3 regions of the Bacillus sp. TCT6 genome follow, and region 2 is predicted to be linked to each of the others. Evidence: riboswitches for the same ligand, from Rfam matches in the RefSeq annotation. Region 2 holds a riboswitch; each other region holds the start of a gene.
What was found. A riboswitch is a leader RNA that binds a small molecule or an ion and turns the genes downstream of it on or off. The one in region 2 is predicted to bind cyclic di-GMP.

Region 1 (7,997 bases), 4.3 Mb from region 2:
AATGTTGTTGTAACAAATTTTACTGCTAACGGTTTGTTGGCACTTGGGGCATCGCCTGTAATGGCGTATGCAAAAGAAGAAGTAGCAGAAATGGCTAGCATTGCTGGAGCGTTAGTATTAAATATGGGAACACTTCGTCCTGAGGAAGTAGAAGCGATGTTACTTGCTGGTAAATCAGCAAATGTGAACAATGTGCCAGTACTATTTGATCCAGTTGGTGCAGGAGCAACTTCGTATCGAACAGAAGTTGCGAGACATATTCCAGCCGAAATAGATTTAGCAATTATCCGCGGCAATGCGGCTGAAATAGCAAACGTTATTAATGAGAAATGGGAAATTAAAGGGGTAGACGCTGGTACTGGAAATGGCAATGTTGTAAGTATTGCAAGGCAGGCAGCAGATGAACTAAATACAGTTGCTGTCATTACTGGAAAAGAAGATGTTGTTACAGATGGAGAGCGAACTGTTCTTATTCGAAATGGTCATCCTATTTTAACAAAGGTTACGGGAACAGGGTGTTTACTAACTTCGGTAATAGGAGCATTTGTAGCAGTAGAAAAAGATTATGTAAAAGCAGTAGTAGCCGCATTAACGTTTTATGGTGTAGCTGCGGAACTGGCAGCTGTTAAAACAGTAGAAAAAGGGCCAGGTAGTTTCCAAATTGAATTTTTAAATCAATTAGCGAATACAACTTCAGCTGATATTGAGAAGTATGGGAAGATTGAGGAGTTAGAGTAAGGGGGATGAAACATACGATGCGCATTGAAACAAAGAAAATGTCTAAGTTATTACAAGTGTATTTTATTATGGGAAGTAATAACTGCACGAGGGATCCTTTAGCTGTATTGAAAGAAGCGTTAGATGGTGGAGTGACACTTTTTCAGTTTCGCGAGAAGGGGGAAGGTTCTTTAATCGGAGGAGATAGAGTGCGCTTTGCAAAAGAATTGCAGACGCTTTGTAAGGAATATAGTGTTCCTTTCATTGTAAATGATGATGTAGAATTAGCCATTGAATTAGATGCAGATGGTGTTCATGTAGGACAAAATGATGAAGGGATTACATCTGTTCGTGAAAAAATGGGAGATAAAATTATCGGCGTATCTGCTCATACAATTGAAGAAGCACGCTTTGCAATCGAAAATGGAGCAGATTATTTAGGTGTTGGACCTATTTTCCCAACGAGTACGAAAAAAGATACGAAAGCGGTTCAAGGAACGAAAGGATTAGCTTATTTTAGAGAACAAGGAATTACAGTGCCAATCGTTGGTATTGGTGGGATTACAATTGAAAATACAGCGGCAGTTATAGAAGCGGGTGCGGACGGTGTTTCAGTTATTTCAGCAATTAGTTTAGCTGAATCTGCGTATGAAAGTACGAGAAAATTAGCTGAAGAAGTAAAGAGAAGTTTGTAGAAAAGGACATGTAGTATTTTAAGTGCTACATCGAGAAGTAGACTGCCCAAAAAATTTAAACAAACCCTTATTAAAAAAGCACAAACCTTTTTAAATAAGGGTTTGTGCTTTTTCTTTAAAACATAATAGAAATTAAAAGCATTCCAATTCCGATAGAAGTAAATGTTGCAATTAAGCCTGGAATCATAAAGCTATGATTTAATACGTATTTACCGATACCTGTTGTACCAGTACGGTCAAAGTTAATGGCAGCAACGATTGTCCCGTAGTTTGGAATGAAGAAATATCCGTTTACTGCAGGGAACATCGCAATCAGTAGTGCTGGTGGAATACCAAGGGATAGTCCAAGTGGCATTAAGGCACGTACTGTTGCTGCTTGGCTGTACAGTAAAATAGATAGAATGAATAGTGCGATGGCAAATAGCCAAGGTGCACTTGTTACTAAATGCTGAATAGATCCTTGAATCATATTTAAGTTTCCATTAAAGAAAGTATCTCCCATCCAAGCGATACCGAAAATAGCAACAACTGCTGTTGCTCCTGCTTTAAAGACGTTACCAGACACAATGCTTTCTACATTTGGTTTACAGAAAATAATAATAAGAGCCGCGATAGTTAACATAACCATCTCAATTGTGTTCGGCATGGAAAGACGGGCTAACTTCCCATCAACTATCCATCCTGGACGAAGTGCTTCAAATGAACCAAGAAGTACAACAAGGAAGGTTCCTACAAGGAAAAGGATAACTGATAATTTGGCGCCCTTTACACCTACAAATTCTTTTTTCTCTTCAAGCTTAGGAATCATTCCTTCTTTTAATCGTTTTAAGTATTCAGGGTCTTCATTTAATTCTTTTCCCATCTTACTAGCAACGAATGCTGCTAACATACAAGCAATGAAAGTAGAAGGAATACTCACTTTTAAAATATCTAATAAAGTGATTTTATAGTCAGCTAACATTGCTAAAAGAGCAACTGTGGCAGCTGAAATTGGGCTAGCTGTAATTGCTTGTTGAGAAGCGATTACGGCAATCGACATTGGGCGTTCCGGTCTAACCCCTGATTCACGAGAGACTTCTGCAATAACAGGAAGTACAGAATAGGCAACGTGACCAGTACCTGCACATAGTGTGAATAAATAAGTAACAATTGGAGCAAAAAAAGTAATACGCTTTGGATTTTTTCGTAATGCTTTTTCAGCTAGGTGAACAAGATAGTCCATTCCTCCAGCAGCTTGCAAAGCACCAGCGGCTGTAATTACTGCCAAAATCATAAGCATTACATCGATAGGAGGCGCGGTCGGTTGTAAGTGGAAGACAAAAACGAGTATTGCCATACCAACTCCACCCATTACTCCTAAACCAACTCCGCCTAGGCGTGCACCAATAAAAATACAGAGTAACAAGGTAAGAAATTGTAGCCAAAACATGATAAACTACCTCCGAAATTCATTAGTTAAGATATATTCGAATAGTTTAATTTGAATGAAAATTAAATAAATACCCGAAGAAATCCTTGTTATTTATACATTTTTTATTATATAACACAAAAAAAGTAACATTCACGTACTTTTTGAAATTATTTCGAAAAAGCAATTCGTTAAAAATTTGTATTTATATCTCTAAATAAGTAGACATTTTGATTTATATGTTGTAACCTTTGATAGAGAATATATGATTCTCATAGAACTCCCATATCGTTCAACTCGTTCAGCGAGAAAGGCAAACTGATGGAAACATGAGGACGCAAAACTACAGGAGCTAAGGTCGAAAGGCTATGCTAGCCAGTTACCGGACGGATAGGGTTGGTCTTGGCCAATGCTTTTACATTGGCTTTTTTTTATTCTCGAACATATTGAGAAACATCTTTAAACAAAATATTCATATATTTTGTTTTTTTTGTTTAGAATCATTAAGGAAGGTGGATATTAATGAAAAAATATTGGCATAAGTTATCGTTCCTTCAAAAGAACGTCTTATTAACCGTATTAGTTATTTTGACACTTGTTGGAAGTATGGGCGCGTTAAGTTTCAACATGTTTCAAAATAGTATGATGTCTTTATTTGAAAGACAGTCTATTGAAACAGGAGAAATAGTGTTGAAAAAATTGGATGTAGAATTAGTTAGAGACATGGCGAAAGATCCTACAGCCGAAAAAGTGAAAAAAGAAAAGTTAACAGAGAAATTAGATGAAGTGTCAAAAGAATTGAAAAGTGTTGGACAAACGTATGTTACAGGAGCAAAGCCGAATGAAAAGCGAGAATTACAACTCGTTGGTTTGACTACAGAGTTAACAAATGCATTCCCTATAAAGCCGGGAGATTATTATGAACAACCCGCTCATTGGATGAAGGCGTACGATAAGGTCATTGATACGAAAAAGGCCCAAATGACAGAAGTATATGAAGATGAAATAGGTTCGTGGGTGACAATATTAGAACCAATTACAGATGGAGAAAACAATATTGTTGCAATTATTGCGGCTGACTTAGATGCTTCCATTGTTCCTATTACAAAAGAGAAGTTTATGATACAGGGCTTACTCTTTATCATTATTTCATTAGCAATTGCGACTATTACTCAATTCTTTATCGTGCGTCACTCGCTAGCTCCATTAAAAGATTTACGAGAAGGATTACGTAAAATTGGTGAAGGTGATTTAAGTATTAAATTAAAAGAAAGACCAGATGATATTGGAATTATTAATGTTTATTTCAATAACACGATTGAAAAATTTAAAGGGATTATAGATAAAGTAAGGCAAACTGCTGAGCAAGTTTCTTCTTCTTCACAAGAATTGTCGGCGAGTACAGAGGAAAACAGTATGGCAGTTCAAGAGATTGCAAGTTCTATTGAAGGTTTAAGAGTAGGGGCACAGTCTCAAAAAACTTCAGTACAACAATGTTTAGGAATTGTACATGGAATGGAAGATAAGGTAGAAGAGATAACTGGGGCTGCAAAACAAGTTGCGGTTGCTTCTGAAGGTATGGAGCAACATTCAATTGAAGGTAATGAAGTGATTGGACAAATTATTAATCAAATGAGTTTAATCCAAAATGCAGTACAGGATTTATCTTCCATCATTTATTCGTTAGAAACAAGGTCAAAAGAAATTAGTGATATCGTAACTGTAATTACAGGTATTTCAAATCAAACAAATTTATTAGCTTTAAATGCTTCTATTGAGGCTTCACGTGCTGGAGCAGCTGGAAGAGGGTTTGCAGTTGTTGCTGATGAAGTACGAAAATTAGCAGAACAAACTGAAGCGTCTGCAAAAGATATAGCGAAATTAATTGGTGAAACACAAGCTGAGACAGAAGATGCTGTAGTTTCAATGCAAAAAGGTTCAAAAGAAGTAGAAACTGGAATTTCACTTGTTCAAAGTAGTGGAGATTTCTTTGAAAAAATTTCAAAATCAGCGCAATCTGTTACAGATCAAGTAAAAGCTGTCTCTGGTAATTCGAGTGACATTTTACAAAATAGCCAGAATATTGTTCAAGTCGTAAATGAATTATCACATATTGCAAATACTTATGCCAACAGCAGTAGTAATGTTGAAGAAAGCATGAAAGAGCAAGAAATATCAGTACAAGATATTGCAGAATTAGCGACTTCTTTAAGTTGGCTTTCTCAGGAATTACAAGAGCTAATTGGTGAGTTTAAAAGTGAATAAGAAGAAAGATCAATTCTAATCGAAGGGGGATCCCCCTTTGATTATGAATTGAACTAATTTGCCCGTTAATAAGGGATGAAAAAGGTGTGAATTTTCACACCTTTATTATATTTGAGAGAGGAATTTACATAAATATGAAATTAGCAATTTCTTATAATGAGATGGTAAAAGAATTTTTAGGAAAAGTAGAAGGAAGTATTAAAATACCTAAAGATGTTCAAGGAACAGAATTTGGGGTAAAAAGAAAAACTGAACTATTTCCAAATTTGACTCACATTGTAGATTTAATAGGAGCGACTGCAACGTGGTTATATCATATTTCTAAAGAAAAACATATTGTCGTGCTTTATCATGTAAGAGGAAGTTTATTTCCGATTACTATTGAAATTTCTAATTTTCTCTCCTATGAAAGTTTGAATTTACAGATTGAAGAGCAACTGGAACAAATTAAAGAAATGAATGAGGAAGAAATAGAAGAGTTTCAAAACGGTAATACATTATATGAAATGTCACCTATTATTATTGGTGAAACATATTATGAGCTACAAGACACGAATACATTACAATTTGTATTCAGTAAAAATATGCAAAGCGTAGAAATAATATTTAATAGTGTTAATTGGAAAGAGACAACGATTACTCGTTATGCACAACAAATACAAGGTGTTTTAATCAATACATTACAAAATAATAATAATTATATAAATGATTTTAATGTTATTACAGAGGCCGAGATGGCACTTTATAGTCAAGTGAATGATACGACAGCAGTATATCCTGAGAAAAGTATCGTCGATATGTTCTATAATACTGTTACTCAATTTCCAAATCGTATAGCTTTATCTTCAAGGGAAGGTACTTTAACTTATGAGGAGCTAAATAAAAAAAGTAATCAAATAGCTCATATGTTAATTAAAAACGGCGTCCAATTAGGAGACTATGTTGGAATATTTATGAAACGTAGCATAGACACAGTAGTAAGTATGGTAGCTATATTAAAAGCTGGTGCAGCGTATGTTCCGATTGATCCAGATTATCCGGAAAGTAGAATACAGTACATTATTCAAGATAGCCAAGCGAAAGTTATATTGATGAAAGAGACGCCTATAACATGTGATGGGGTTCAAACAGTTTCAATGTATGATAGTGAAACTTGTGAAGATATAGATGTAAAGTTGTCTATTCATTGTGATGATGTAGCTTATATGATTTATACATCTGGTTCAACAGGGAATCCAAAGGGAACGATGTTAGCACATAGAGGCGTTGTTAATCTGTACATTTGGATGCAAAAGCAATATGAATTGACAGAAGAGGATGTATTTGCCCAATTTCCTTCCTTTAGTTTCGATGCTTCTGTATGGGAGTCATTTGCTTCTTTATTCTGTGGAGGAAACTTGTATGTATTATTAGAGGAAGAGCGATTGTCTGTAGAAGCATTTGCACATGCAATCTATAAAGTGAAAGCAACTTCGATCTTGGCATTAGCAACAATTTTTGTTCGACAAGTAGCAACTTATTTAGCAGAAGAAGATATATATAAGCTAGCTTCCCTAAAAAGAATTGCGATTGGCGGTGAAATGTTGCCTGTAGAGGTTATTAAATTGTGGAGAGAAAGAATAGGTACAAATGTTGAAATTCATAATGTATACGGACCGACAGAATGTACAGTAGTGACGACAACTTATAAAATACCTAGTCAGTTAAATGAGGATATTGCGAGTATTCCCATTGGTAAACCATGTTCTAATTATCAAGTTATGATTTTGGATGAGAATATGAATCTTTGTCCAATTGGTGTACCTGGTGAATTATATATAGATTCAGTAGGATTAGCAAAAGGGTATTTTAATAAACCTAATAAAACAATTGAAGCTTTTATTCCGAACCCTTTTAATCCTATAGTTAGTATATATAAAACAGGTGATATTGTTAAGTTGCTAGAGGATGGAAATATAGAGTTTTTACATCGGAAAGATGATCAAGTAAAAATTAGAGGACATCGTATTGAACTAGGAGAAATCCAAAGTAAAATTTCTCAAAATCATAATATAAAAGAAAATGCTGTTTTTGCTAAGAAGAGTAAGGAAGGTAGCCAATATTTAATCGCGTTCTATACAACTTTAAATAAAAAAGAAATACCAGAATTAGTTTATCAGTTACAAGAGCAATTACCAGATTATATGGTGCCATCTAAACTAATTTATATTAATGAATTACCACTTACACCTAATAAAAAGATTGATGTTAAGAAGTTAGCTCAGTTAGAAGAAAAGTATGAACCGGTTCGTCTACAAGAATATGTTGCACCTTCTAATAAAGCAGAAAAACAAATAGCGAACGCTTGGGCGGAAGTATTAGGAATTTCAAAAGTTGGAGTGCATGATGATTTCTTTACAATTGGTGGACATTCATTGAAAGTATTACGAGTCTTAACATTGTTAAAAGAAGATTTCTCACATTTAACAATTCAAGATTTCTTTAAAGAAAGAACGATATATGGATTAGCTCGAATTGAGCGAGAAGTAAAAGTAGAGAAAGAAGAAGTATTTCGTGAATATAAAGTGATTCACGAACCGGATACTATTACGTATGCAAACGTTTTGGAAGAAACCCAGATTTCAAATGTCTTTTTAACAGGAGCTACTGGTTATTTAGGATCACACATATTATATGAATTGCTGAGAGATACATCTGCTACTATTTATTGTTTAGTAAGACCAACCAAAGATGTGCAGCAAAGAATTATAGATACATTAACAGCTTACTTTAATGATATATGTGAAGAATGGTTACAGCGTATACAGGCCGTAGCTGGTGATCTGGGAGAAGAGTATCTTGGGATGAGCGAAGAAGAATTTATGTTCATCAGTTCTAAGATGGATACGATAATTCATTGCGGTGCAGATGTA
Region 2 (12,379 bases):
TTTGAAGATGGTTTAGGTTTATGGCTTTACTTTTTGATGGTAGTATTGTTTTGCATTGGAATATACTTTATGAAATGGAAGAATGTTTTTGCGGTAAAGTATATTATTCTAATTGGCTATAATGTATTAGATTGTATCCACAACATTATGATTTATTATGGTAGCGATGCGGAATTTGACGGTGGAAATATAGTAGAAGTATTTTTTATTTTGTTTGCACCAATCTTTGTGAATAAAAGATATTTCTGGTTAGTTCCAGCGATACTTGTCGGGAAGTACGCTTTTACAGGAATCATTATTCAATCTTCTCTCGTTTTAATCCCAATGGCATTATATAGTGTATTTACTATTATATGTTGGATTATATTTTTGAGGGTTCAGTCTTACGTTCGTACGCTTGAGATGATGGACAAAGAAATAAAACAAACAGAAAAACTAGCAGCTGTTGGAAAGATGGCAACGGTTATTGGTTATAAGATTAGAAGACCTTTAGCAAACTTAAAAAAACTTGTGAATAAACAAGCAGACAAGCATCCAGAGGATAAAATTTATAGTGATATTATGAAACAAGAAGTAGATCGGATTCATATAATTGCTACAGAACTTAGTGGATTTGAGAAATCTAAATCACTAGAATCAGAAACTCATAACATACAAGAAATTATCTCTTATGTTATTCGAGTTATGGAAAAGCCTGCTTTAAAACAAGGAGTCCACATACAAGGTATTTACAGTAAAGACTTACCATCAATTACATGTGATGAAAAACGATTAAAACAGGTCTTTTTTAATTTAATTAAAAATGCAATTGAAGCAATGTCAGTTGGCGGAACAATTACGATTAAAGTTACTGTAAAAGAAGGAATCATCGTTCAAGTGAAAGATGAGGGATGCGGCATTCCGAAAGATAAAATTCCAAAGTTAAACGAAGCCTTTTATACAACGAAAGAAACAGGAACTGGTCTAGGTTTAGTAGTTACAGAAAAAATTATTAAAGATCACAACGGTAAAATGAGTTTTGAAAGTGAAGTTGGGGTTGGAACGACGGTTGAGGTTATGTTACCACTGCATTAACTACAAAAAACATCACTTATTTGGAAGTGATGTTTTTTTATTTTATCCCGCTATTTGCCGGGCAGCCCGATTGGTGAGGGCTGATTAAAGTTTCACTTTATCTATAAAGAATGTATGATGTGTTTTTAATATCAAAATGTTTTTTGAAAGTTTTCATTATGGATTTTCCGGGGGGAATTTAGACTATAAAAATTAATTATTTTTTTCTGAAAAAACTATTTTCTTTTTTGGGTTTTAATGGTATATTCAAAACACGATAAATAAATTCCTATATTTGGCACACTATTCGAAAGGATAGGTCGCAAAGCTAAGAGTCTAAAGTAATGAAAATTACTATGACAGTCTGGTTGCAGTTTGGATTTTCACACATAGTTGTATGTATGAAAATCGAAGAGGCAACTGGACTTTTTGTTTTCTTAAAAAAAAAATAAATGGGCACACTGTTCGAAAGAATAGGTCGCAAAGCTAAGAGTCTAAGGTAATAAAAATTACTATGATAGTCTGGTTGCAGTTTGGATTTTCACACATAGTTGTGTGTATGAAAATCGAAGAGGCAACTGGACTTTTTGTTGTCTCAAAAAAAATAAATAGGCACACTGTTCGAAAGGATAGGTCGCAAAGCTAAGAGTCTAAGGTAATGAAAATTACTATGATAGTCTGGTTGCAGTTTGGATTTTCACACATGTTGTGATATATGAAAATCGAAAAGGCAACCAGGCTTTTTATTTTTTCAGAATACACATTATGATTGTAAATTTAGTCGATTAATACATTTAATGTTCGGAATATTCGGTGCATAAAAAGCGAGGGAGGGAAGTACATTGCAAAATCAAATAGGGAAATTTGGGCGTATACTTCTCGCTGGAGGAATATTATTTACACAAGTTGGTGTGCTAGACTACTCTGCAACGAAAGTTTATGCGGTTACAAATGACGAGCAAGGACGTTTTATCGTTCATATGGATAAACAAGAAATAAAAGTTGATGAAAATGTAGTATTAAAGATTACAAATACAAATAAACAAGATGCTAATATCGAGCTGAAATTATCTAATGAGCAGCTCTTTAATGAAGAAGAAACGAAAAAAATGAATGAAAATAATAAAGCGATTCAAAACATTTCAGTAACAGAAGATCACATTGTAAAAATTGAAAAGAATGAACAAAGTAATTTTATCGGTGACGTATATGTAGTCATTCAAATGAAAAAAGCTGGAGAGTACAAATTTGAACCGATAGTGAAGTTTGAAGGGAATGAAAAGAAAATTGAATCTCCTTCTCTACATGTTGTAGAGAAAAAAGAGGCTTTAAATGTAGCTATTTCTGATGAAAATCCAAAGGCTTCAGAGGAAGTTGTGAAAAAAGAAAAAAATGAAAAAGTAAAAGTATCGGAAGAAAATAAAAAACAAGAAATAAAGCCTACTAATGCTGAAGTTCCAAAAGAAACGAATACTTTAGAGAAAGAAAAGGTTAATGAAGAACTCGTATCAAAGGAAAATGAATTAAAAGAGAGCAATAAGGTAAACGAAAATAATCAGGAATTACCTGCTATTCAAGCTGAGAAGGTATTAAAGAGCCAATCTCTACTAGCTGCTAGTCCTGTTACAAGTATTCTTAGATATCCAAATGTAAAGGTAATAAATAATAGAACAGGTGAAGGGCCTTCTATCCCGGGTAAATATGCTTTTAGATTTGTTTGGAGCCCACAAGTAACATATGAGGTAAAGGGTAGTAGCAATGACAGAACTGGTCAAAGTCAATATACATTTAGAAATTCAAATAGAGAACAGTACGTATTAGTAAAAAAAGCTGGTGAATATCAAGGGAAATGGATTGATGTCCGTATTAATATTCACTCTATGACAGCTTCATCTGTAGATGTTAAAACACCAATAACTAAAGGTGATGCAAAAAACTTTTTACAATTATATGGGAACGGAAGGTCAGGACAAACTTATAATGCTTCCTTTGAATTTTATGAACACGGAACAAGTAAAAAAGTACCATTAACGGCAATGTGGAATTTCAAAAGGATAAATAGTTATAAAAATGTAACGTTACGTAATGATGGTAGTCATTTAACGAATTTATACGTGTATGATACGAGTTCAATTAGGTATCAAGACAAAGGGAATAATAAAATAGAGTTTTCTGGAACAGCAGGCCCAGTAGCTACTCCAGAAGCAGATATGACAATTACATTTGATAATTTAACAGAATTACCGCTAGAAGTTAGATTAAATGCTTCAGGTGTTAATGTATCATACGACCAATTAGCGATTGCACAAATTGAAATTCCAGCTCCAAGTGTAATAGGAGATATCGTGGAAGATAATTCCCGTCAACTTTCTTATAAGGTATATCAAAATATGCCTGCTCAATCGAAAGATATTCACTATGCGAAATCTTTTGTATTAGAAAGTGAAGTGAATAAGGATTTTACTGTGAATGATGTTTCCATTCAAGATGTGGAAAGTGGAGATGATGTAAGTAGCTTCTTTGATATTAGCAGGAAAAACAATAAGGTCACTGCGGTTGCGAAAGCAAATGCGCTAAAAACAGAAGAATTCAACGGGAAAATTTACGAGATGACAATTACAGGTTCTCCTGTAAAAGGTGCTGATGTAATGAAATATTATAAAGATGGTTATCTTGAAATACCGGTGTCAGCTAAAAACTATTTAGATGACGATAAGAATGGGCAAGATAGTAATCGAGATGGAATCGCAAAAATAAGGTATAAAGGTATTCCGACTGGGAAACCAGTCCCACAAAAAGTAGTGCAAGGAACAGATTTAACAAAAATGGATATTTCTAAATTTGTGACAGATTTATCTGTAGATACGAATTTGGATGTAGATAAACCAATATCAGTAATGAAGTTAATCAATATTCCGGATACAAAAACAATAGGGAATCATACTGTAACGGTTGTAATTGAAACGAAGCAAGGTGTACAAGCGGAGATTCAAGTACCGGTTACTGTCGTTGATGGGGCTTTAAAGTTAGTAGACGTACCAAAAGAAATTACCTTTGGAGATGTAACAATTCCATCGAAAACAACGACATACACACCGAAGGCGATTTCAAATTCTTTAAAGGTAACCGATAATCGTGTTAAAAAGCAAAAATGGAGTGTATATGTAAAGGAAATTACACCATTAACTTCAGCGCAAAATGACACATTGACGGGAGCATTGATTTACAAACGAAATGGAAAGGATACACCTTTAAGTAATTCTAGTATAGAAGCATTCTCGTATACTTCTAAAAACGACGAGGAGGTTTCATTAAATTGGAAGGAAAACGAGGGAATTCATTTACAAGTAAAACCAGGGCCGAATGTCAAAGCAAATACAAAATATGCTGGACAGCTAGAATGGACATTAACCGATGCTCCTCTCTAAAAATATATGAAATATATAAATTTTAGAAAGGAGAGAGTAATGAAAAAAATAGTTGGTATTATCGTTTCCACAGTTATATGTGTGCCGTTTCTTATGGCAAATGTAGTAACGGCTACAAGTACGAATTCAAAAGCGGGTATTACATTTTCGAATAGCTATACACCAAATACATCAACTGATCCGACAAAGATAAATACAAAAAAAGAGACAGTTGATAAAAATAAAAATGGAGATAAATATTTACCGAAAACAGGAGGCCAGACACGGGACTTCAAACAATATATAGGATTGTTTTATCTCTATATGTATTCAAAAGAATTAGGGGAAAGCAAGTGTATTCAAAATAAAAAATAGATGAAAACAGAGAAAAGGGGAAGGTACATATGAAACTAGTAAAATTAGCATTAATCGGTGCAGTATCATTAACATCAGTTGCAGCAGTAGGAACTTCAGCATTTGCGGAAGAGAAAGCAAATATGAAATCAAAAACCGATGTAACGTTTATTGAAGATACAAGCACAACAGATCCAAACAATCCAGAAAATCCAAATGAAAAAGTTACACCAGAGAACCCTGATGACCATGAAAAAGGAACAAAAGGTCCATTAAGTATTAACTACGTTTCTAACTTACACTTCGGCGAGCAAGTTATCTCTGGTAATGATCAAACGTACTTTGCAAAATTGGATAAAGTGAAACAAGGGAGCAAAACAGTTGAAGTACCTAACTTCGTATCTGTAACAGATAACCGTGGTACAAATGCAGGATGGAAATTGAAAGTAAAGCAAAATGCACAATTTAAAAGTGGTAATAGTGAGTTAACAAATGCAGCTTTAAGCTTAAGTAACCCAGCTGTAAATTCTGTAACTGATGCACAATATGCACCTACAACATTTAAAAATAAAGTAACGCTAGCTCCAGGTGGAGATGCGGTGGAAATTACTACTGCCGCAAAGAATAAAGGTATGGGTGATTGGACGACTGCATTTGGTAAAGGAACAGAACAAGGTAAACAGAGTGTGAGCTTATTCGTACCAGGTACGACGGCGAAAGAAAAAGGTGCGAAATATTCAGCTGAGTTAACTTGGACTTTAGAAGATACACCAAACTAAGCTTATACAAGATTGAAAATTAAGAATGACTAAATTTTAAAAAATGATTATAAAGGGGTATAAAACTATGAAACTAGCAAAAATAGCATTAATTGGAGCGGTAACATTATCATCAGTATCAGTAGGGACGTCTGCATTTGCAGCTGAGAAAGATGGCGGGAAATTAGACTCAAAAGCATTCATTAAATTCGAGAAAAATACAGATAAAATTGATGTTGTTAATCCAGAGAATCCAGATGAAACTGTAGATCCAGTTGATCCAGATAAAAAAGGTACAGATGGTCCACTAAGTATTGATTATGTATCTAACTTCAACTTTAAAACACAAAAAGCATCAGGGAATAACGAAATCTACTTTGCAGAATTAGATAAAGTAAAGAAAAAAGTAGACGGTTCTGTAATTGACGTGCCGAACTACGTTCAAGTAACAGATAATCGTGGTACAAATGCTGGATGGCATTTAACAGTAAAACAAAATGGTCAATTCAAAACTGCAGATGATAAAGCGTTGGATGGTGCAGCATTAACATTAAAAAATTCAGCTTTGAAATCAAACGCAGGTAGCGACGCACCAACAGCAGAACAATCTATCACATTAAATCCAAGTGGTGCAGCATCTGATTTAATCGATGCAAAAGAAAACCAAGGTATGGGTACATGGGTAAATACGTTTGGTAAAGATGCAACAGAAGCGAAACAAAGCGTAGAGTTATCTGTACCAGGTAAAACGAAAAAAGAACAAACACAATACACAACTTCACTAACTTGGGAACTAACAGACGCTCCTATGTAAGTAAGAGGAATTTTAAGATAAAAGAGGAAAATGAGAAGAGATAAGGGAATGGCTTTAACCTTATCTCTTTCTTGTCTATAAAATGGATATGAAGGGGACTACATAAGAGATGGTAAAAAAACTATTTACTAGCTTACTATTAATTACATTCTTCATGGTAAACGCTTTTTCAGTATATGCGGCTGAAATGAAATTCGCTGTGACAGCAGTTATACCAGAAAATCAAATTGATAAAAATCAAACGTATTTTGATTTGAAAATGCAACCTGGACAAAAGCAAATAATTCAAGTCCAAATGAAAAATGATACGAATAAAGAAGTTGTGGTAGAATCGTTTGCTAATACAGCAATTACGAATAGCAATGGTATTACAGATTATAGTACAGTAGAACCAAAAACGGATTCTACTTTGAAATATCCGTTTTCTAAAATTGCTAAAATGCCAAAAGAAACGAAAGTCCCAGCTAACAGCATAGTGACAGTTGATATAAACTTGGAAATGCCAAGTGAGTCGTTTGATGGTGTTATTTTAGGTGGTTTATACTTTAAAGAAAAAGAAGATGAGAATGCAAAGAAAAAAGATGAAGGTGTGCAAATTGAAAATAAATATGCATACGCAATTGGCGTTGTTTTAAAAGAGACGGATGCTGAAGTAAAACCAGACATGAAATTAAACGAAGTAAAGCCAACACAAATTAACGGGCGTAACGTTGTTACTGCAAATTTACAAAACGTAAAGCCAGCAATGTTAAAAAATTTAAGTGTTGATGCAAAGGTATATAAAGAAAAAGGTACAGACGTTTTATTTGAAGCGAAAAAAGAAAATTTAAGAATGGCGCCAAACTCAAACTTTGATTACGCTATTAGCTGGGAAAACAAAGCGTTTGATCCAGGAATGTACCGAGTAGAAGTGAAAGCCACTGATGGCGATCAAAAGTGGGAATGGACGAAGAAATTTACAATTGAAGGAAAGACAGCCGATAAGTTAAATGATACAGCGGTAGAAGCGAAAAAAGACTACACGCTATATTACATTATCGGCGGAGTACTACTGGTAATTATATTATTAGTTCTTGTGTTCTTCTTAGGTAGACGTTCTAAAAAAGAGGACGATAACGAAAAATAATATATTGATAGTGTAAAAAGAAAATAATGGATGTTTTACTATGAAAAATATATAATGGCTTTGTCTGTTATTTGTTGTAGTTCATTTATATTTCTATTTGTTGACCCGAATCTCGGGTCTTTTTTTATGGAATGAATTGCTATATATCAGTAATGAGAAAAATAGAATATACAGCACTTGCAGTAATTCCAGGGGTAATATAAAGGGATATAGCATCTCCTCTTGCAACTGGGTTTCCAGTTGTAATGCTAGTCCAAGTTACATTAGCGGGACCTACTGCCGGAGAAGGATTAAATACTTGAATTTGTCCTGCTCCGCTATCCGTTGGTTTAATGGAAAATACCATAGTTCCGGTAATTTTGTCAGTAGTAGTTAAGGTAATAGTAGATAGGATGTAGCTAGAAGAAGGGGTTGTGAGATTTGTTGGGACATTTCTGCAAATATTAATCGTATAAATAGCAGCAGGTAAATTATTTATATTTATAGACGCAGAAAATCCGACAATACTACCGGCTCCAGCAGTGACATATGGAATAACATTGGAGTCAATTCCAGGAGAACCCGCTATACGTTGAAAACCAGCATTTGTTCCTTGAAAAACAATACTTTTTGCTGAAGCACTACCGGCAGATCCCATGGGTCCGGTGTTCCCCGTAGGTCCGGTACTACCGGTAGGTCCACTTTCTACTAATATGATATAATCCGGAGATACATTTGGAAATCCTTGAGGTGCATCCTTTTTTACAACATAGCCACTGCCCGTATAAGTGACAACTTGTCCTTTTTTATAGTTGGGGGCCGCTGCTAGACTGAAGGTGGTAGTACTTTGGAAACCAGCTCCGGAAGGTCCAGCACTACCAGTAGGTCCGGTAGCCCCAGTAGGCCCGGAAGGTCCAGTACTTCCGGTAGCCCCGGTGCTACCAGTGGGCCCAGTGTTTCCGTTAGAACCACCACTATTGCGTCTGCCATCGCAACTAAAACAATTACGTTGATACATGTACGTTCTCCTTTCTATATTTTGAAAATCTAGTTTTAAAAATAGAACTACTATATGTATATTACGGATTCTATATTTTTGTGTGGCTGATCGTATTTTGTGTCTAGATTTCAAAAATAGCGGTAGGAGAATTAAGTAGTGTTAGAGCCACCATTTCTCCTGAGGAAGCAAAATAACATCCACATCAAAATTCTCTTTAAACCAATCATACATCAATGTCTCTTTCACTAAATATTCAGAGGCAGAGTGTGACACCCCAATTAGAGACATATTTGTTTCTTTTACATAATCCATAATGAGCGAGTATTTATGTCGCCCGTAATCATTGTCGATATGGCAATGGATTTCTCCTGTAATATATGCTTCGGCACCTTTTTTTTCTGCTTCCTTCATTAAAGATACAACATCGCCACATCCAGCGATAATTGCGATTTTTTTGATGGAATCATGTCGTTTACCTTCGAAGTCTGTGTAAGGGATCTGGAAGAGTTGTTTTAGATGTTTTTGGAGTGCTTCTGTTGATGTTTCATCTATTTCACAAATAAGGCCAACTGGTTCTTGTTCTGGACCTCCATATGCAAAGTCGTCCACTACAGTAGCGTTTAATGCTTTTGCAATTGAAATACTCGTTCCATGCGTTTGATGAAAATCCATTGGTACGTGACATGTATATATAGAAAGTTGTTTTTCTTTTATTCCTTGCAAATATTTTTCAGGAATTGGTATGAAACCGCGGCCTGATCTTCCAATTGGATCACCGCACTCCATTACAAGGGGATGGTGCATAAAGAGTAAATCACCGGGTGTGGATTGTGAAATGAATGTTTCAAGAACGTCATCTGTAGGGAATACAGCTAAAAATACTTTGTTTACATTTTCAAATCCGTGCATCATAAGGCCGTTAAATAAATCTACAAAATTTGCTTCGAAAAATTGTTGCCAAGGAAATTTGATAGGATCATATACGGCTGGGATAAATCGACTAAAGGCACTATCTTTTCCGTATTTTTCAATTTGAAATAAGTGATCGAGTGATTGCTCTATTTTTTTTAAGGCTGGCATGTTTAATAATCCTCCTTAAGATGATTCTTGCTTTATGAGTTGTTTGTATTCTTCGTAGCGAAATAAGAAGCGATAGGAAACAAATAAAGCCTAGAATCCAGCCGATAGAAGGAGAATAGGGAAGTACATGCTGTAATAGCATTTCGCTAGAAATGAAGAAACTACCAAATAGACTTAATAAAATAGGATATCGTTGTAGTTTGAACACGGATAGCAAACCTCCTTTCTCCTGTATGAACTACTCATAAAAGCTCGATTGCTGAAACTTTATCACATACATTGTATATTAGTCTTAATTTTCTGTATATAAATTTTAAGAAAAATGGTGATACAATATATGAATGATAAGAGAAGAGAGGATGAAGATTAACATATGTACGTTACTGTAACAGAAGCAGCATATAAAAAGATTATGGATACGATTCCAAGTGAAGCGAAATATATAAAGTTATTTTACGATAATGAGGGTTGCGGTTGTGTCATGAGCGGAATCATCGATTTAGTAGCTGTAGCAGAGAAAGATGAGCGCGATGTGGATATTGAATCAAGCACAATGAATTTTATCGCTGATCGTACAAAGCTTGTATTTATGGACGATAAGTTAACGGTTGATTGGCATGAAGGTGGAGGAACTTTTCAGTTGAAGAGCCCAAGCCAGTTTTATAATCCAAATATGAAATTACACGTTCGAGTATAGTAAAGGAAAGGTGATTCCAAAATGTATTTTGGAATCACCTTTTTTTATTTTATAAGTCGATATATTTGGGAAGTCGCCGATATAAATGGAGTTGCGCCAATATAATTTCATTTACCAAAACGTTTCATATTATAAAAAGTTTTTTCACATAATGAAATGTACACATGATTGAATTTTCTGTATAATTTTCTTTGCGGAGGGGATACGCATGAGAAGATGGGGAATTGAGTTATTAATTTTAAGTGTTGTTATTATTTGGGGGATTAACTATACAATTGCGAAGTATGGACTTTTAGAATTTACAACAATTGAGTTTACCGCACTTCGTATGATGGCGGCGGCACCGCTCCTGTTACTTCTTACTTTTTTTATTGAAAAGTCGGTTTATATGGAGCGAAAGGATATACCTAGATTAATCATCGTTAGCGTTGTAGGTATTGTACTGTATCAAACGTTATTTATGGAAACTGTCAAATATACATCCGCTACAAATGCCTCTTTACTCATTTCTATTTCACCTATTTTTACAACTGTATTTGCGATTTTTCTGAAACAAGAAAAGTTTTCTTCTCGAAAGCTCATAGGTTCTATCATTGCCTTTAGTGGTGCAGCATTAGTTTTAGTAGCAGGACATTCACTTGCTAGTTCTTTTTATGGCAATGGAATTGGACTTATTACATCAATATGCTGGGGGCTTTATCCTGTTTTAGCAGGACCATTAATTAAAAAATATTCAGCACTACGTGTTACCGCATGGTCAGCCTTAGTTGGCGCGATTCCGCTTTTATTGTTAAGTGGACCATATGTATTTATAATGCCATTTCACATTACACACGGAATGACACTATTCGCCTTACTATATTCCATTTTCTTTGTAACAGTATTCGGCTTAGTCATGTGGTATGTTGGTGTTCAAAAAATTGGGGCGTCACATACGATGGTATATATGTATATAACGCCGCTTGTAGCTGTTTTATTTGCAGCTGTCTGGGCAAATGAATATGTATCGTTTCAACAAATCATCGGTGGAATTATCATTTTTGTCGGTTTATGGTTTGTGAAATCGGAGAAAGTAAAAGTTCATTCTATTGCAGGGGAACCTATATCAAAATAGGAAAACAGATCACCTATGATCTGCTTTCCTATTTTTTTATTTTTGGTAAGAAGATGAGAAATAAGATAGCAGTAATAAGTGGAATTAAGTTTAAAAATGGAATACGGAAGAGTGTAATAAGAATAATACCTGGAAGAAGAACACCGAGGACAGCGTAAAAAATGCTATGGTTTTTCGTGTACCAATACAATGAAAGTCCGATAAGTGCAGGGATAATGAGGTGAATGAGAGCCATTAAAAAATAAATCATTAGACGCCCCCTTTATTTGTGTGCTTATTACATCATATCCGTATGTTCATAGATTGATATCATTTTTTTCATAAATGGACGAAAAAAGTTTGGAAAACCGTCACAAAATATGAGAATATGATGTTCGAAATCTTGTATAATATTATTTCCTAAAAACATTTAAACAACATAAACATACGGTTTATGTTGTTTTTAATTTGAGTGAAATGGATGTAAGGAATATGAATTTGAAAGAAATTTTTTGTTGAATAGATAAGAACGAATGAAGAGAGGTACAGCATGATTAGTATGTCACTAAGATCATTTAAAATCCAATCGTATTATATACTAGGTATTTTGTTACTAGGTTGGATGTTAACACCGTTTTCAGCACACTTTTTAGGCGCTGGAATTGGGCTTATTGTAAGTATGTATTGCGTTTGGCTTTTAGGGAGAAGAATTGAGAAGCTTGGAGATAGTATTGTAAAGAAGACGAAAGCACCGACACTCGGTATGTTTAACCGTTTTGCAGCTGCCATTTTGGGTGCTATTATTATGTACGAAATTGAGCACCACATGGTTATGTGGGCATTTGCAGTAGGGATTATGGGTGGTTATTTCTTAATCGTTGTGAATTTAGGATACTATAGCATGAAAGATGAGAAAGAATTAACGAAGAGCTAAAAAAGATAAAAAGATAAAAAACCTCTTTTGGATGGAATAGAGGATCCAGCGAGGGATAGAAGCGGTCAGAGCCTCTTTTAGCCT
Region 3 (12,379 bases), 3.6 Mb from region 2:
TAGGACTGTTGTCATACCTTTTGTAATTTCGAATGATACTGGTTCTGTTAGCTTTTTGTAGCCAGGTAAACTTTTCGTCTCTACTAATTTGTACTTTCCTACTGATAAATCTGAGATTTTTGCTTTACCATCTTTATCTGTTTTTACTTCTGTTACTACTTTTCCTTGCTCATCTTGCACTTCGAAGACTACGCCTTCTAATACTTTTTGACTATCTTTATCTATTTTTGTAATTTCTACTGAGCCTTTGTCTAACTGCTCATTTTCTACTTTTATTGATAAAGCTTTTGTCATACCTTTTGTAATTTCAAATAGTACTGGTTCTACTAGATTTTTGTAACCTGGTAAGCTTTTCGTCTCTACTAATTTGTACTTTCCTACTGATAGATCTGAAACGTTTGCTTTTCCATCTTTATCTGTTACTACTTTTCTTACTACGCCATCTTTCTCATCTTGGACTTCAAATTCGACACCGGCTAATACTGCCCCGTTTTCTTTGTCCACTTTTGTAATTTCTATATTCCCTTTGTCTACCATTGCATTTTCCACTTGTATTGGGAATATGCCGTCCCCTGTTACATTTACTTCGAACTCTGTTTCTTTTAATTGGTAGCCTTCAGGTGCTTTTGTTTCTTTTAAAATATATTTTCCTGGTGCTAACGGTTTAGAGATTGCCTTACCATCTTTATCTGTAACAATATGTTCGACTACTACACCGTCTTTTACTATATCAAACTCTGCATTTGCTAATGGTTTTTCACCATTTTCCGAATCAATTTTCTTTACTTCAATTTGACCCTTTTGCATAGTATTTTTAATTTCAATTGTTTTTATTTCTCCAGCTTGAAGTGTAACCTCTACTGGGCTTGTTAATTTTTGATATCCTTCTGGTGCTACTGTTTCATAAACTTTATACGTCCCAGGAGCTAAAGTTTGAGGTACTGAAAAACCTTTTTCGTCCGTTTTCAGTTTTACAACAACTTCATTTGCACTATTTCGAACTTCAAATTCGGCACCTTTTAACCCTTTATTCGGATTCTCAGAATCTGTTTTATGAATCAATACTGTACCATCTTTTGGAGCTTCAGGCGGCGTAATAGTTACTTCTTTTGATGTTAATGTTTTATCATCAAAATGCAATTCCGCTTTATTAGGAATCTTCTTATCTACGTAAGAAGATAAGTCTGCATTATTTTTTATTTTCGCCTTGATACTGAGATTGATTATCTGGTCTTCATATGACTTATAGTCAAAACTCTCACCAAACGTAAATGTTACTTCACTTCTTTGTTTATCTATATTTAACGTTCCTTTAGAAGTAATATCTTGGCCATTTTGATCATACACTTTTGCCTCTAATACTTCTAAAACATCTTCTAAATCATCACTAATTACCATAGATGTGTATTTAGGAGGATCGTTCGGTATATGTGTACCAACTTGGTATTGAATAACTTGATCCATTTGTGTTAACTGCTCATTCTCTACAAGCTTGCCATTCTCATCAACTATATTTTTTTCAATGCTAGGTGGATTATTGTCACCTGAACCGGATCCTCCTCCACCACTTACAAATACTTGTCCTACTTTTTCTTCAGTTTTAATATTTTTACCTTCTAATTTCACAGTATTTTTATGAGGCTTTGCAGCAGGATTTGTAACCTTTGTTTTATATCTTAAAATATAACCTTTTGAACTGTCTGGAAACTCAATTGTAAATCCAGTCTTCGTTGCATTTATTTTAATGTTAGATAAATCTGCTGGCTTAATATTTGTTGGTGCATAACCATCTTCAAATACAGCCTCTTCTAATACTACGCTGTCTGTAATTAACTCATGCCCAGGTCCTAATGTATCTGTTAATTTAAGATCTTGCATTTCTGTTCCAGTTGCATTTACGTATACAAGCCAATCAGCAATTGAAGGATCTTCTTGATTATAAGAACCCCATTTCAATAAATTTTCCGTATTGGGCTGTGGCTTCGGTCTCTCTGTCGTATTATTTACACTTACTTCTTTATTGACGATTTGACCATCAACGTTAAATTCTAATGGAATTTCTTTAACACCATCATATGCTTCTAGACCAAAGTAGAATTCTACGAATAAAGAGCCTTTAATGTTATTCTTTCCTTCTACGTAATCACCCATAGTACACGTTAATAGACCCTTTTTCATCTCACATGTACCAACTGTTTTTCCTTCAGCATCTTTTAAAGGAAAACTCATATTCATAAGGTCTTTTCGAAACTCTTTTGGCATATCAATTGTGAATTGATCTCCACTTTTTATTTTTTCTTTAGCTGACCACTTCACTTCTACTTTCATACCATCTGAGGCTTGATACGGTTCAGATGTCGTGCCATCAGTACGGGAAATATTAATTTCGTCCACTGGACTTTTCATCACAGCAGCTTGAATAACTGGAGCCCACACATTCAGCACTGAAAATAATACTAGAAAAACTAATGAAACCATTGAAATATGCCTTTTAGTACTTTTCATTTGCATAGTTCCCTCCTATTTTTTTATATTTATATAACAAAAAAAGACCGTCCGGTTGCATCAAAAATGTGCAACCAGACGATCTTAGTAACCAATATGTATTACCGTAGACTCTAAGCTTTGCGGCCTATCCTTTCGAATAGTGTGCTAAAAATATCTTTTATTCTTTTTTTGTTTCATTTTCCTCTTAAACCAAATATTACTATACCGTCTGGACGGTTATAATTCAATACTCTATAAAATTGTTCTATTTTTCTAATAAAAAAAACAATTCACCACTACATTAAATAAGTAATGGTGAATTGTTTTCGCATTATATAGTTCGTATATTCTATTTATACGAATTATCAATAAGAGCTTGAATCACTTTTTCTCTTAACTCGGGGCTTAGTCTGCCAACCCCTAAATATTCCGAATACCATAATCCATCTGCTGCTAATCTAATAATTGTTGCACAAACTGAATCTATCTCATCGTTTTCTATATTCTTTTGCAGTTGCTGAAATGATTGTTGTAATGGCTCAAGTAATTCAGGTTTTAACATGAATGCTGCCATCATACTACTAGACAACTCTTCTGTTCTTCTCTCATTACTTAATCTTTCCTCTACAAAAGAGCGAACCCATCTCCCTTTCCTCTCTGAGTCTTCCGCTACTTTATTGTAAATAGCGCCCTCATAATCCTCTATCCCTCTGACTATCATACCTTCTATTAAAGCTTCTTTATTTGCAAAGTGATACAATAATCCACCTTTACTTACACCCGCCTCTTTTGCCACTGCTTCTAAGGTTAATTTAGCAACCCCTTTACATTGCACAATTTGAGAAGCGGCCGCCAAAATCTTTTGCCGCGTTATGCTGATACTCATTCCTTTTTAAAACCCCATTTCTACTAAATTTATATAAATACGAATCTTATTTTTAATATTGTTGATTACTACTAAGTATTTTCTTTATACAACAAAAGCTTCATTACCTTTGAATTTTTAGTTACTTATTCTATTAAAAATTTCCATATCATTCAATATGATAACATTAAATACACAAAGTCGACTATACATCTATACTTTTGTATTCATTCCTAATATATCCATCAATAAAATTTACCGATGTAGTCCTTCTTATTACTTTATAAGACGGCAGTAATTCTTTCAGCATTAAATAAAAAATGTTATTACTCCCATCGAATCGAGTAATAACATTTTACTTAACAAATTCGCGGCCAACTAGCATCCTTCACATCTTCACTAGTCGGTTTTCTAACTGATCCAATAAAGTGAAACTTTATATCCGCAACATGGACAGGTGTATTTCATTTTGTCACTCCATTATTAACTTGTTTTCCCATATATTCCGACTCACAAAGAATGTAACAGCACAAATCATAGTTATCCCTATGAAAAATGTATTAGAATCTTCATATGTAGTTGGAATGCCTACCGTTACGAAAACAATACTAAAAGCTAAAAATAGATATAATAATAAAGATATAATATAGCTTAGTTTAAATCGTAAAATGATACCTCTAAACAATAGCTCACCAAGTAGACAGCCACCTAAAATAATAGGTACTCCGAAATACAATGTAAGGACTCCCATTTGCGCAGTAGATTGAATTATCTTTCCAATTATGTTCGGCGAAACCAGCTCACTATCGTTTCCCATCCTATCATATAAATCAAGTGCTGTTGCTGAAATAAAGAAACTTAATATAGAAAATGAATACGGTATTAAAAATTTGCTCACTCTCATTCACCTCGCTTTTTTCTTTACATATATTATTCATTATTTCCTATCATTTTTACATAAAAAAATAACCCTCTATGATAAAACATAGAGGGAAGCATTTCTATATAAAAATCTATACCTTATCCTGAAGTGAATCCCGAAAATAGGACAAATATCAAAACACCTAAACCATCTGCTATCTGCTCCCTACATTCTTTAGGGTAGATAGTTTATATGTTTTATTAGAAAGTAGTGCTCTCTTTTTTATAATATTCTTTTGAAATCTCTTCATAAAATGCTGCCGATGTCGAGTAGAAATAAGGTGCTAACCATAAGAAACCGATTCCTATAGTAAGAATACTTAATATGAACCAGCCTAAGAAACTTAAGCATAGTAAAAAGTAATCCATTTTATGTCCATTCATCATATGACGACTCTCAGTAATCGCTTGATTCGCTGTATATTCTGGATGATCATTCAAAATAAAATATGTCATAGAATAAGAAAATGATTTAATAATACCTGGAATAATAAGAAGTAATGTCCATAGAGTCAAGTATACATACATTAGTAAATATGTTAAAAACGACTTCATCAACTTACTTCCATCGCTAAACCATCTAAATATATGACCAATGCGAGCATCAGTCCTACGAATTGCATTTAAAACAAGATAATAGACACCTATTGTTAATGGACCAATAACAAGCATTACAATAATACTTACTGTGAGTGAATCACTTGCTTCTTCCCAACCCCAAAATATCGAAAAAATACCTGTTGTTAGCATTTCAACAGCTCCAATAAGGATTCCAATTAATAAAGTTGCCCCTACCGCTAATCCCCATCTTCCTTTTAATGCATCAAGTGCTTCTCTTTTCAACTGACTTATCATATATAACCTCCTAATACTATTTATATTTTAGTATACCATTTATATCAAAAATTCCACAGATTCCTCTAAAATAGAAGAATATTACCTTTTTTCATACATATTAATACATGTGTGCTGTAGTTGTACTGCTCTATCACTTAAACCACTCATTTCCTTATAACAAAAAAAGCCTGCCCTTCATAATAGGCAAGCTTTCTCAAATTATTCCTCACTCATTCTCTTCTTATACCAATCCTGCATTCTCTCCGCGTCTTCTACTCTCGTATGCTCTATTTTATAACTAGATGATGCACTAGAAAACTTATACGTACATAAATCCGCGCGGCGCTGGAAATATGATTGTGTCTTCTCCATTGATTGGACGTGTCTTCTTCTAATAAGTCCTGTGTATTTTCCGACGCTACGATAGACAAGTGTAATTTGTTCTCCGTTAACACAGTAACCATTTGTTTTAAATGTTGCGTAGCCAAGTGTAAAGATAAGGATTGCGAGCGGTAGTAATGCCCACATGATGTAATACTTTTCAAAGTATACGCTTATTCCAGTAAGCGGGATTGCTAGCATAGCGAAGAAAATGAAACTATCAATGAGATAGCGGCGCAATGCTGCTTTTGGTAACGAAGTAATATTTGTATTCAGTTCGTATGGTAATTGTAAATGCGCGAGTAACTGTTGCACTCGATTTTTTCGAATGATAGGATGCAGTGTAACTTTTTCTTCTTTTCCCTCACTTTGAATGACTTCTACTTGCACAGCACAATAACCGAACGGTTGGCGTAAAATGCCTTCTTTTATCGTAATCCCTTGAATACGGTGCAATTTTAGTACGAGTTCTTTTCTTTCCAGTAACCCTTGCGAAATACGGACTTCATCATTTTTTCGATTTACTGTGAAGTTACCATGTTTTAACGCGTAGCCAATTGTCGATATAATCCACGAAAGGACGAGCAAAATAGCTATCATGAAAATCCAGCCATATATATCATGTTCCATTACATACGACTTTACGCCATTCTCTATCCATTTTGGAATGTACTCATCTACTTGGTGATACACAAAAAAGATTAATGAGAATAATAGTCCAAACTGACCAGATGTAACAGACGCTATTAAAATCTCTTTCCACGTTAACTTGTACTCTGTCGTTTGCTTTTCCTCTGTAACGATTGCTTTTTCTACTGTATTTTCTGCTGTTTCGTCTAACGTTTTTTCTGCTTTCACTTCTGGAGTTGGCTCATTTAGCAAAGCAATAAGCTCCGCCGCTTCTTCTGCCGTAATACCAGCTAAGCTAACTTCTGCTTCATCGCCCCCACCAGCTGTTTCAATCTGAATTTTTTTCAAACCGAGCATTTGATATAGTACGTTAGAACTTGTATTAATCGTTTGAACACGTTCTTTATTTAAGTAGCTCTCCTTTTTCACGAAGAGACCTTTTTTCACATGTAATACGTTATTTTCAACCCAATATGTTGTGTAATACCATTTTTCAAATACTGAAAAAACAGTGAGTAAACCAAATGCTGCGGGAATTAAATACCAAAACGGGAATTTTCCGTTTAAGCTAAACATGAAAATAATGAGTGGTATAAAATCTGTTATTTTTAATTCTAATAACATCGTGATTGGATGCTGCCTCTTATACATCCTCATCACTCACTTTCGCTAATTCTGCGATTTTCGTTTTCAACATTTCTGCTTCATACATCGTTAAGCCTGGGATGCTGTGAGAAGTTGCTGCTGTTGAAATGTGTAATTCTGCTAATCCGTATTTTCTCATAATTGGTCCTTGTTCAATCGTAACGTGCTGCACACGAATCATCGGTACTAATACGCGCTTTACGACGAAAAGACCATGCTGAATTTCAAGTTCTTCTTCATTTAGTTGGTAGCTGTAATAACGTTGACGTAGTTTCGGGAATAAGAAGTACGAAAATGGCGCGAACACAACTGTTAGCCCAATCATCACATACAAAATCCACGCCCACCAATCAAACTTTATCATGAGGAAAAGGTAAGCTAAAATGACGAGTATACCGATCCCTTCTTCAATTACAGCACGAATTTTCCACACTTTGACCATGTCAGGGTTAATTTCATTTTTCAATGGATCCATGTAACCACTCCAAATCTAGTAATCTAATATACGAATACTCTTAATCTATATTTTACATAACTTTACAGAAAATTAAAATTTAATCTTCTTTCCTCTCTGGAATAAAATATCCGAACCAAAGTAGCCAAATAAAACCGATTAACTTCATCCAACTTCCATCTGCTTGAAAAGCCTCTATCATGCCTGGAATTTTATAAACTCCAATGAATCCAAGAAAACCGAGCCACCAGTTTTTTTGCATTTTCATTTTTACTCCTCCTTCATGACGCTTTTCACATTTCGAATCCAAATTTCTTTATATTTTAACTGAAATCCCATGAGCATATAATTGCTCATATTATCGATCACAAGCGCTAGCGTATGAGCGTTTTCTTCCGTTGCATGTTGTGACACAACGCCCAGTCTCGCGCCTTGCTTCAATAAATCGTGGAAACCATGTAAGAAATCCTCTTGTATTTCAAATAATCGTTTCTGATACTTTTCATTTCGCGATGCAGTTACGATAAATTCATTGATAACGCGTAGTATTCCTTCTTGCCCTTCATACTCAGAGAGCATATGTAAACCATCTGCGATTAGCTTTTCTGCAAAATTTTCTTTCGTATACTGCTCTTTATCGAAGTAATTTGCAAAATGATAATCAGAAAAAATCTCTTCAAATAAAAAATCAACTAACGCTTCTTTAGAAGAAAAATGATAGTAAATAGCCGGTTTTGAAATACCTACCTCTTTCGCAATCATGGAAAGACTCATCTTCTCAATGCCGTGCTCTGCCATGAGTTTAAATGATGCCTCGACAATGTTTTGCGATGTTTGTAAATTCTTTGTCATACTGTACCTCACTTATTTTTACTTACCGGTCGGTAAATAAATTATAAAATGAAACTGAATAATTTGCAAGTTAATAAGAGTTTACACAGGAAGTTCTTGATAAAGTGAAACTTTAATCAGCCTCCATAAACAGCGGGATAAAGGCGGCGATGAGGCTGGTCACGATAATAAAAGCGGATTTCCATCCATTATTGTGCTCTTTATCATATTGATTGTAGTCGGAGTTGGCTATAGCGAAATTAACTTCTAAAAAAAGCATCCTAAATCACACATTTAGGATGCTTTTTTTACTTTCTATTTAGCAATCGCATACGATAACAATTCATTGTCACTTCTCCAAGTCTTTGCAGCAATTGATAGTTCGCATATGCGCCTACCGGGGCACCGATTACTGGTACGAGCTGAAGCATTTTCGCTAAATCGATATAGTCTCGGTATTCTGTTTGGAACTTTTCCCAGTCCATATGATTTTCTTTTTCTGTATCCCACGTTTCAATTGCTTTCCATATTTCTTTTCTGTGACTGTCACTTGAAAAGGCGAGTTGGAAAACGTGAAGAATAAAAAGACGCTCTTCTTGTTTACTTGTATCAAATCCATACAACGTTGCTGCATCGAATAAAAATTTAATTTTAATCGTAAGTAAAAGCGGAAAGTCAGCAAGACCGAGTAAAATACCACCAGCCCCCGTCCCTGCTCCTTCTGCCGCAGCTATTTTTTTGTACTCATCCATTTTTTTACGCACTTCGTCATCACGTCTTTGCAGTGACCATGTCGTCTCTTTTAGCTTCGGCTTTATAAAGTTTGATCCGGCGCTGATCGTTTGCACCATCATCCGAATCGTTTCTGTTAAGACTTTTTGCACTTTCGCCGGAATAAGCTGTTGTACTTTCGTCTGCACTTTCTTTGAGAACCGTGTCATCATAGAAGAATCTTTCATGAATGTAGCTTTCCACTGCTCCAGTTCTTTTATAACCTTTTCTTCATATGTAATCATAGGTTCATTCCCTTCAATTTAAACGTTCAATGCGCTTCGCACCGTATTGGTAAACGAAACCGATACTAAATAATATGCTTACGACAAGTAAAATTCCTGTCATCATGAAATCTTTCGTTGCTAGTGCAAATATAACTGTAAAGATTACGCTCCCGATGATTAGAATCACATTTAATAAAGTAAGAAAATCTTTCTTCTTTTCATCTACCTTTACTGGATACAAATCAAGCCAAATTTTCATGCGGTGATGTTTCCATAAAGTTAATAGCTGATAGCCAATTAAGTATAGGAAAATAAAACTTACGATAAATTGCCCGTATAAAAATGGAATGAAGTAAAGAATAACTCCTCCAAGAGCGAGCAGACGCACATATAATCCAAAATAGTTACCTGATCTTAAAAACGTTCTCGTATATAAGTATAAATATGTGCGCTTTTCGCCGATTATCGACAGAATGAAATCCAGCCATTTTCGGCGAGATACTCTTTCTTTTAATGCTGGTACATCAACGAACATATTCGCAATTCGGTACAGCAGCATCATTTTCTTACCTTCTTCAGAAATTAAATACTCCCAGTTTAGCGGCTTTCCTTTTACCATTTGATGCATGATAGCAAGATATAACACCATGAGCAGAACGATTCCGCCAATAACAAGAACTGAAGTACGTTCTACAAGGAAATATACAAATAAACCGTTTAAGATAAAACGAATAAACCAATCAGCCCTTTGTATATTTTGATCTGTTAAAAATGATTTTTCCCACGCGACGAATAAATTCCACGCTTTTACAATGACAAATGCGAGGACAATCCATATGTAAGCAGCTCCTGTTTGTTTCATTTGCTGGAAATATAACGGGGCAAGCGCAGCTGCTACGATTGCGATTATGTATAACTGAATCATAAACGTAAAAAGAAATGCCTTTGTGAAGTAAGGTTTTAACTTTTCTTCAACTGGCAGTAAGTAAACGAGATCCGCTTCTTTTAATAACGTTTGAATGGATCCAGCCGTTAACACGAGTCCAATTAATACTGCCATTACGAGCGCAGTTGGAAACGAAGATGTTAACGTTTGTAACCATTGCTGGTAATAATACGCTCCCGCACCGATGATGAACACGAAAATAAATTTCAAATGATCATTAAATACGTATTTACTATATGTACGAACTTCTTTTAGAAAGTGACGAAATCGTTCTTTCCATAACGCTGTGCTATTCATAATCTTCTTCCTTTGTTAGCGCGATGTAAATATCATCTAACGTTGCACCTGGCATATTAAACTGTGATTGCAGTTCAGATAACGTTCCCTTCGCTCTTACTTCACCTTGATGCAAAATAATGAACGAATCACAGTAACGCTCTGCCGTCGCTAAAATATGTGTGCTCATTAAAATACCGGCACCACTCTTTTTCATTTGATCCATCATTTGAAGAAGGGATTGAATTGCTAACGGATCCAACCCAACGAAAGGTTCGTCTACTATGTAAAGAGATGGCTCAACTAAAAATGCGCTCATAATCATTACTTTTTGTTTCATCCCTTTTGAGAAATGAGATGGAAACCATTTTAAACGATTTTTCATGCGAAATTCATGTAATAGTTGTCCTACACGTTCTTCATATTGTTTTTCATCAACTCCGTACGCCATCGCTGTTAATTTCAAATGCTCTTCTAACGTTAATTCATCATATAATACCGGCGTTTCTGGAATGAATGAAAAGCTAGAACGGTACGCTGTCATATCATCACGAATTGTTTTCCCATTAATTGTGACAGTTCCTTTTTTCGGTTCCATTAAACCGATAATATGTTTAATCGTCGTACTTTTACCAGCTCCATTTAATCCGATTAAGCCGACAAGTTCGCCTTTATTAACAGAGAACGAAACGTCTTTTAATACAGGTCGTTTCGTATATCCTCCTGTAACATTTTCTACACGCAATAACTCACTCATACGACACCACTTTCTTCATTAGTATTCATTCTATATTCATCTTACCAAAAATTATGGTGTACTACATAGTATCCATGTACTCAAAAATAAATTTAAATTTATTAGCATATATTTTCCCGAAAGCGGACATCATAATTAGTGAAGAAGGAACACATTGAAAAAGCGACCACCAATTGATGAGTACAACAACATAGTTAAGTCATCATGAAATGGGGTGTCCATGTTGGACAAAGAAATTTACACATAACCAGATCATTTGTTTCATTTTCGAAACGGGGTGTCTCCGAAAGAGCATATACTGTTTTAAAAAATAAACAATTTCCTTTTATGAAAGATTGCAATTCATTTCACTTGAAAATGGGGTGTCTACGGCAGAAACTTTAGCCGATTTACCGTGCATTTCTTAAATAAATGAGGTGTCTGCGAAACGTAAATTACGATAATGCTTTTTCAATCCCTCTTCAGAAAACAGGAAGCTGAGTCAGCTTCCTGTTTTTCGTGTTTGTTCTCTTATGTAATTATGGTAAAATACGGCTAAGGATATTTGAAAGGATGAGATCAATGAATCATACAGCAGACAATTGTATTTTTTGTAAAATCATTGACGGGCAAATCCCTTGCTCAAAAGTATACGAAGATGAACATGTGCTTGCATTTTTAGATATTAGTCAAGTAACAAAAGGACATACTCTTGTTATTCCGAAAGTTCACAAACAAGACATTTTTGCGTTAACGCCAGAAATCGCATCACACATTTTTTCTGTCGTTCCAAAAATCGCAAATGCGATTAAAGCAGAGTTTAATCCAGTTGGCTTTAACCTACTTAACAATAACGGTGAAAAAGCTGGACAAACTGTGTTCCACTTCCACCTTCATTTAATTCCACGCTACGGTGAAAAAGATGGTTTCGGTGCTGTTTGGAAATCACACCAAAATGAATACACTATGGAAAATTTACAAAACATCGCAAGTACAATTGCAAATAGTGTGAAATAATGACACTATAAGAAGGCGTAATACATAACAAGCCACTTCCCTGAAGTCATCAAATTCCGCATGGCTTGTTTCTTCACTTAAAATGCTCAGGGATGATTGTTTGTGCATAGCACATATAAGAAAGATATGCATATTGTTTTACATCATGAATACGAACAAAAAATAAGGAGGTCTCCTTTTATGTCAAAAGCTAAATCCTTTATTACAGGTGTTATTTGCGGGGGAGCAGTTGCTGGACTAGCCGTTCTTTTCTCAACTCCTTCTTCTGGTAAAGACATGCGCGGCAAGTTAAAAGAAAAAGGAAATGATATTAAAAAGACTTTAGCTGATATTACAGCTGATACGAAATTATTAA

Region 1: it holds a riboswitch for cyclic di-GMP, as region 2 does, so the genes downstream of both, AC0ONG_RS00710 (methyl-accepting chemotaxis protein) here and AC0ONG_RS22650 (WxL domain-containing protein) in region 2, are expected to answer to the same signal.
Region 3: it holds a riboswitch for cyclic di-GMP, as region 2 does, so the genes downstream of both, AC0ONG_RS04095 (SpaA isopeptide-forming pilin-related protein) here and AC0ONG_RS22650 (WxL domain-containing protein) in region 2, are expected to answer to the same signal.

What each region holds. Positions count from the first base shown of each region.
Region 1 is NZ_JBVYHX010000001.1:160,369-168,365, forward strand. Features, by position in the region: gene thiM (hydroxyethylthiazole kinase) at 1-738, shown strand, start outside; gene thiE (thiamine phosphate synthase) at 744-1,412, shown strand; gene AC0ONG_RS00705 (anaerobic C4-dicarboxylate transporter family protein) at 1,528-2,841, opposite strand; cyclic di-GMP riboswitch class I at 3,123-3,207, shown strand; gene AC0ONG_RS00710 (methyl-accepting chemotaxis protein) at 3,343-5,085, shown strand; gene AC0ONG_RS00715 (non-ribosomal peptide synthetase family protein) at 5,220-7,997, shown strand, end outside.
Region 2 is NZ_JBVYHX010000001.1:4,412,908-4,425,286, reverse strand. Features, by position in the region: gene AC0ONG_RS22655 (ATP-binding protein) at 1-1,074, shown strand, start outside; cyclic di-GMP riboswitch class I at 1,341-1,429, shown strand; cyclic di-GMP riboswitch class I at 1,499-1,587, shown strand; cyclic di-GMP riboswitch class I at 1,655-1,743, shown strand; gene AC0ONG_RS22650 (WxL domain-containing protein) at 1,896-4,481, shown strand; partial or broken gene AC0ONG_RS22645 (cell wall anchor protein) at 4,521-4,828, shown strand; gene AC0ONG_RS22640 (WxL domain-containing protein) at 4,865-5,593, shown strand; gene AC0ONG_RS22635 (WxL domain-containing protein) at 5,661-6,386, shown strand; gene AC0ONG_RS22630 (WxLIP family cell surface protein) at 6,496-7,512, shown strand; gene AC0ONG_RS22625 (collagen-like domain-containing protein) at 7,652-8,509, opposite strand; gene AC0ONG_RS22620 (Nif3-like dinuclear metal center hexameric protein) at 8,651-9,571, opposite strand; gene AC0ONG_RS22615 (iron-sulfur cluster biosynthesis family protein) at 9,945-10,268, shown strand; gene AC0ONG_RS22610 (DMT family transporter) at 10,477-11,382, shown strand; gene AC0ONG_RS22605 (hypothetical protein) at 11,411-11,632, opposite strand; gene AC0ONG_RS22600 (ATP synthase subunit I) at 11,912-12,295, shown strand.
Region 3 is NZ_JBVYHX010000001.1:807,379-819,757, reverse strand. Features, by position in the region: gene AC0ONG_RS04095 (SpaA isopeptide-forming pilin-related protein) at 1-2,511, opposite strand, end outside; cyclic di-GMP riboswitch class I at 2,572-2,664, opposite strand; gene AC0ONG_RS04090 (TetR/AcrR family transcriptional regulator) at 2,837-3,373, opposite strand; gene AC0ONG_RS04085 (hypothetical protein) at 3,825-4,250, opposite strand; gene AC0ONG_RS04080 (DUF975 family protein) at 4,475-5,128, opposite strand; gene AC0ONG_RS04075 (PH domain-containing protein) at 5,330-6,772, opposite strand; gene AC0ONG_RS04070 (PH domain-containing protein) at 6,765-7,241, opposite strand; gene AC0ONG_RS04065 (hypothetical protein) at 7,321-7,488, opposite strand; gene AC0ONG_RS04060 (TetR/AcrR family transcriptional regulator) at 7,491-8,072, opposite strand; gene AC0ONG_RS04055 (YjcZ family sporulation protein) at 8,188-8,322, shown strand; gene ecsC (ecs operon protein EcsC) at 8,360-9,067, opposite strand; gene ecsB (ABC transporter permease EcsB) at 9,081-10,292, opposite strand; gene ecsA (ABC transporter ATP-binding protein EcsA) at 10,285-11,028, opposite strand; gene AC0ONG_RS04035 (HIT family protein) at 11,590-12,024, shown strand; gene AC0ONG_RS04030 (YtxH domain-containing protein) at 12,205-12,379, shown strand, end outside.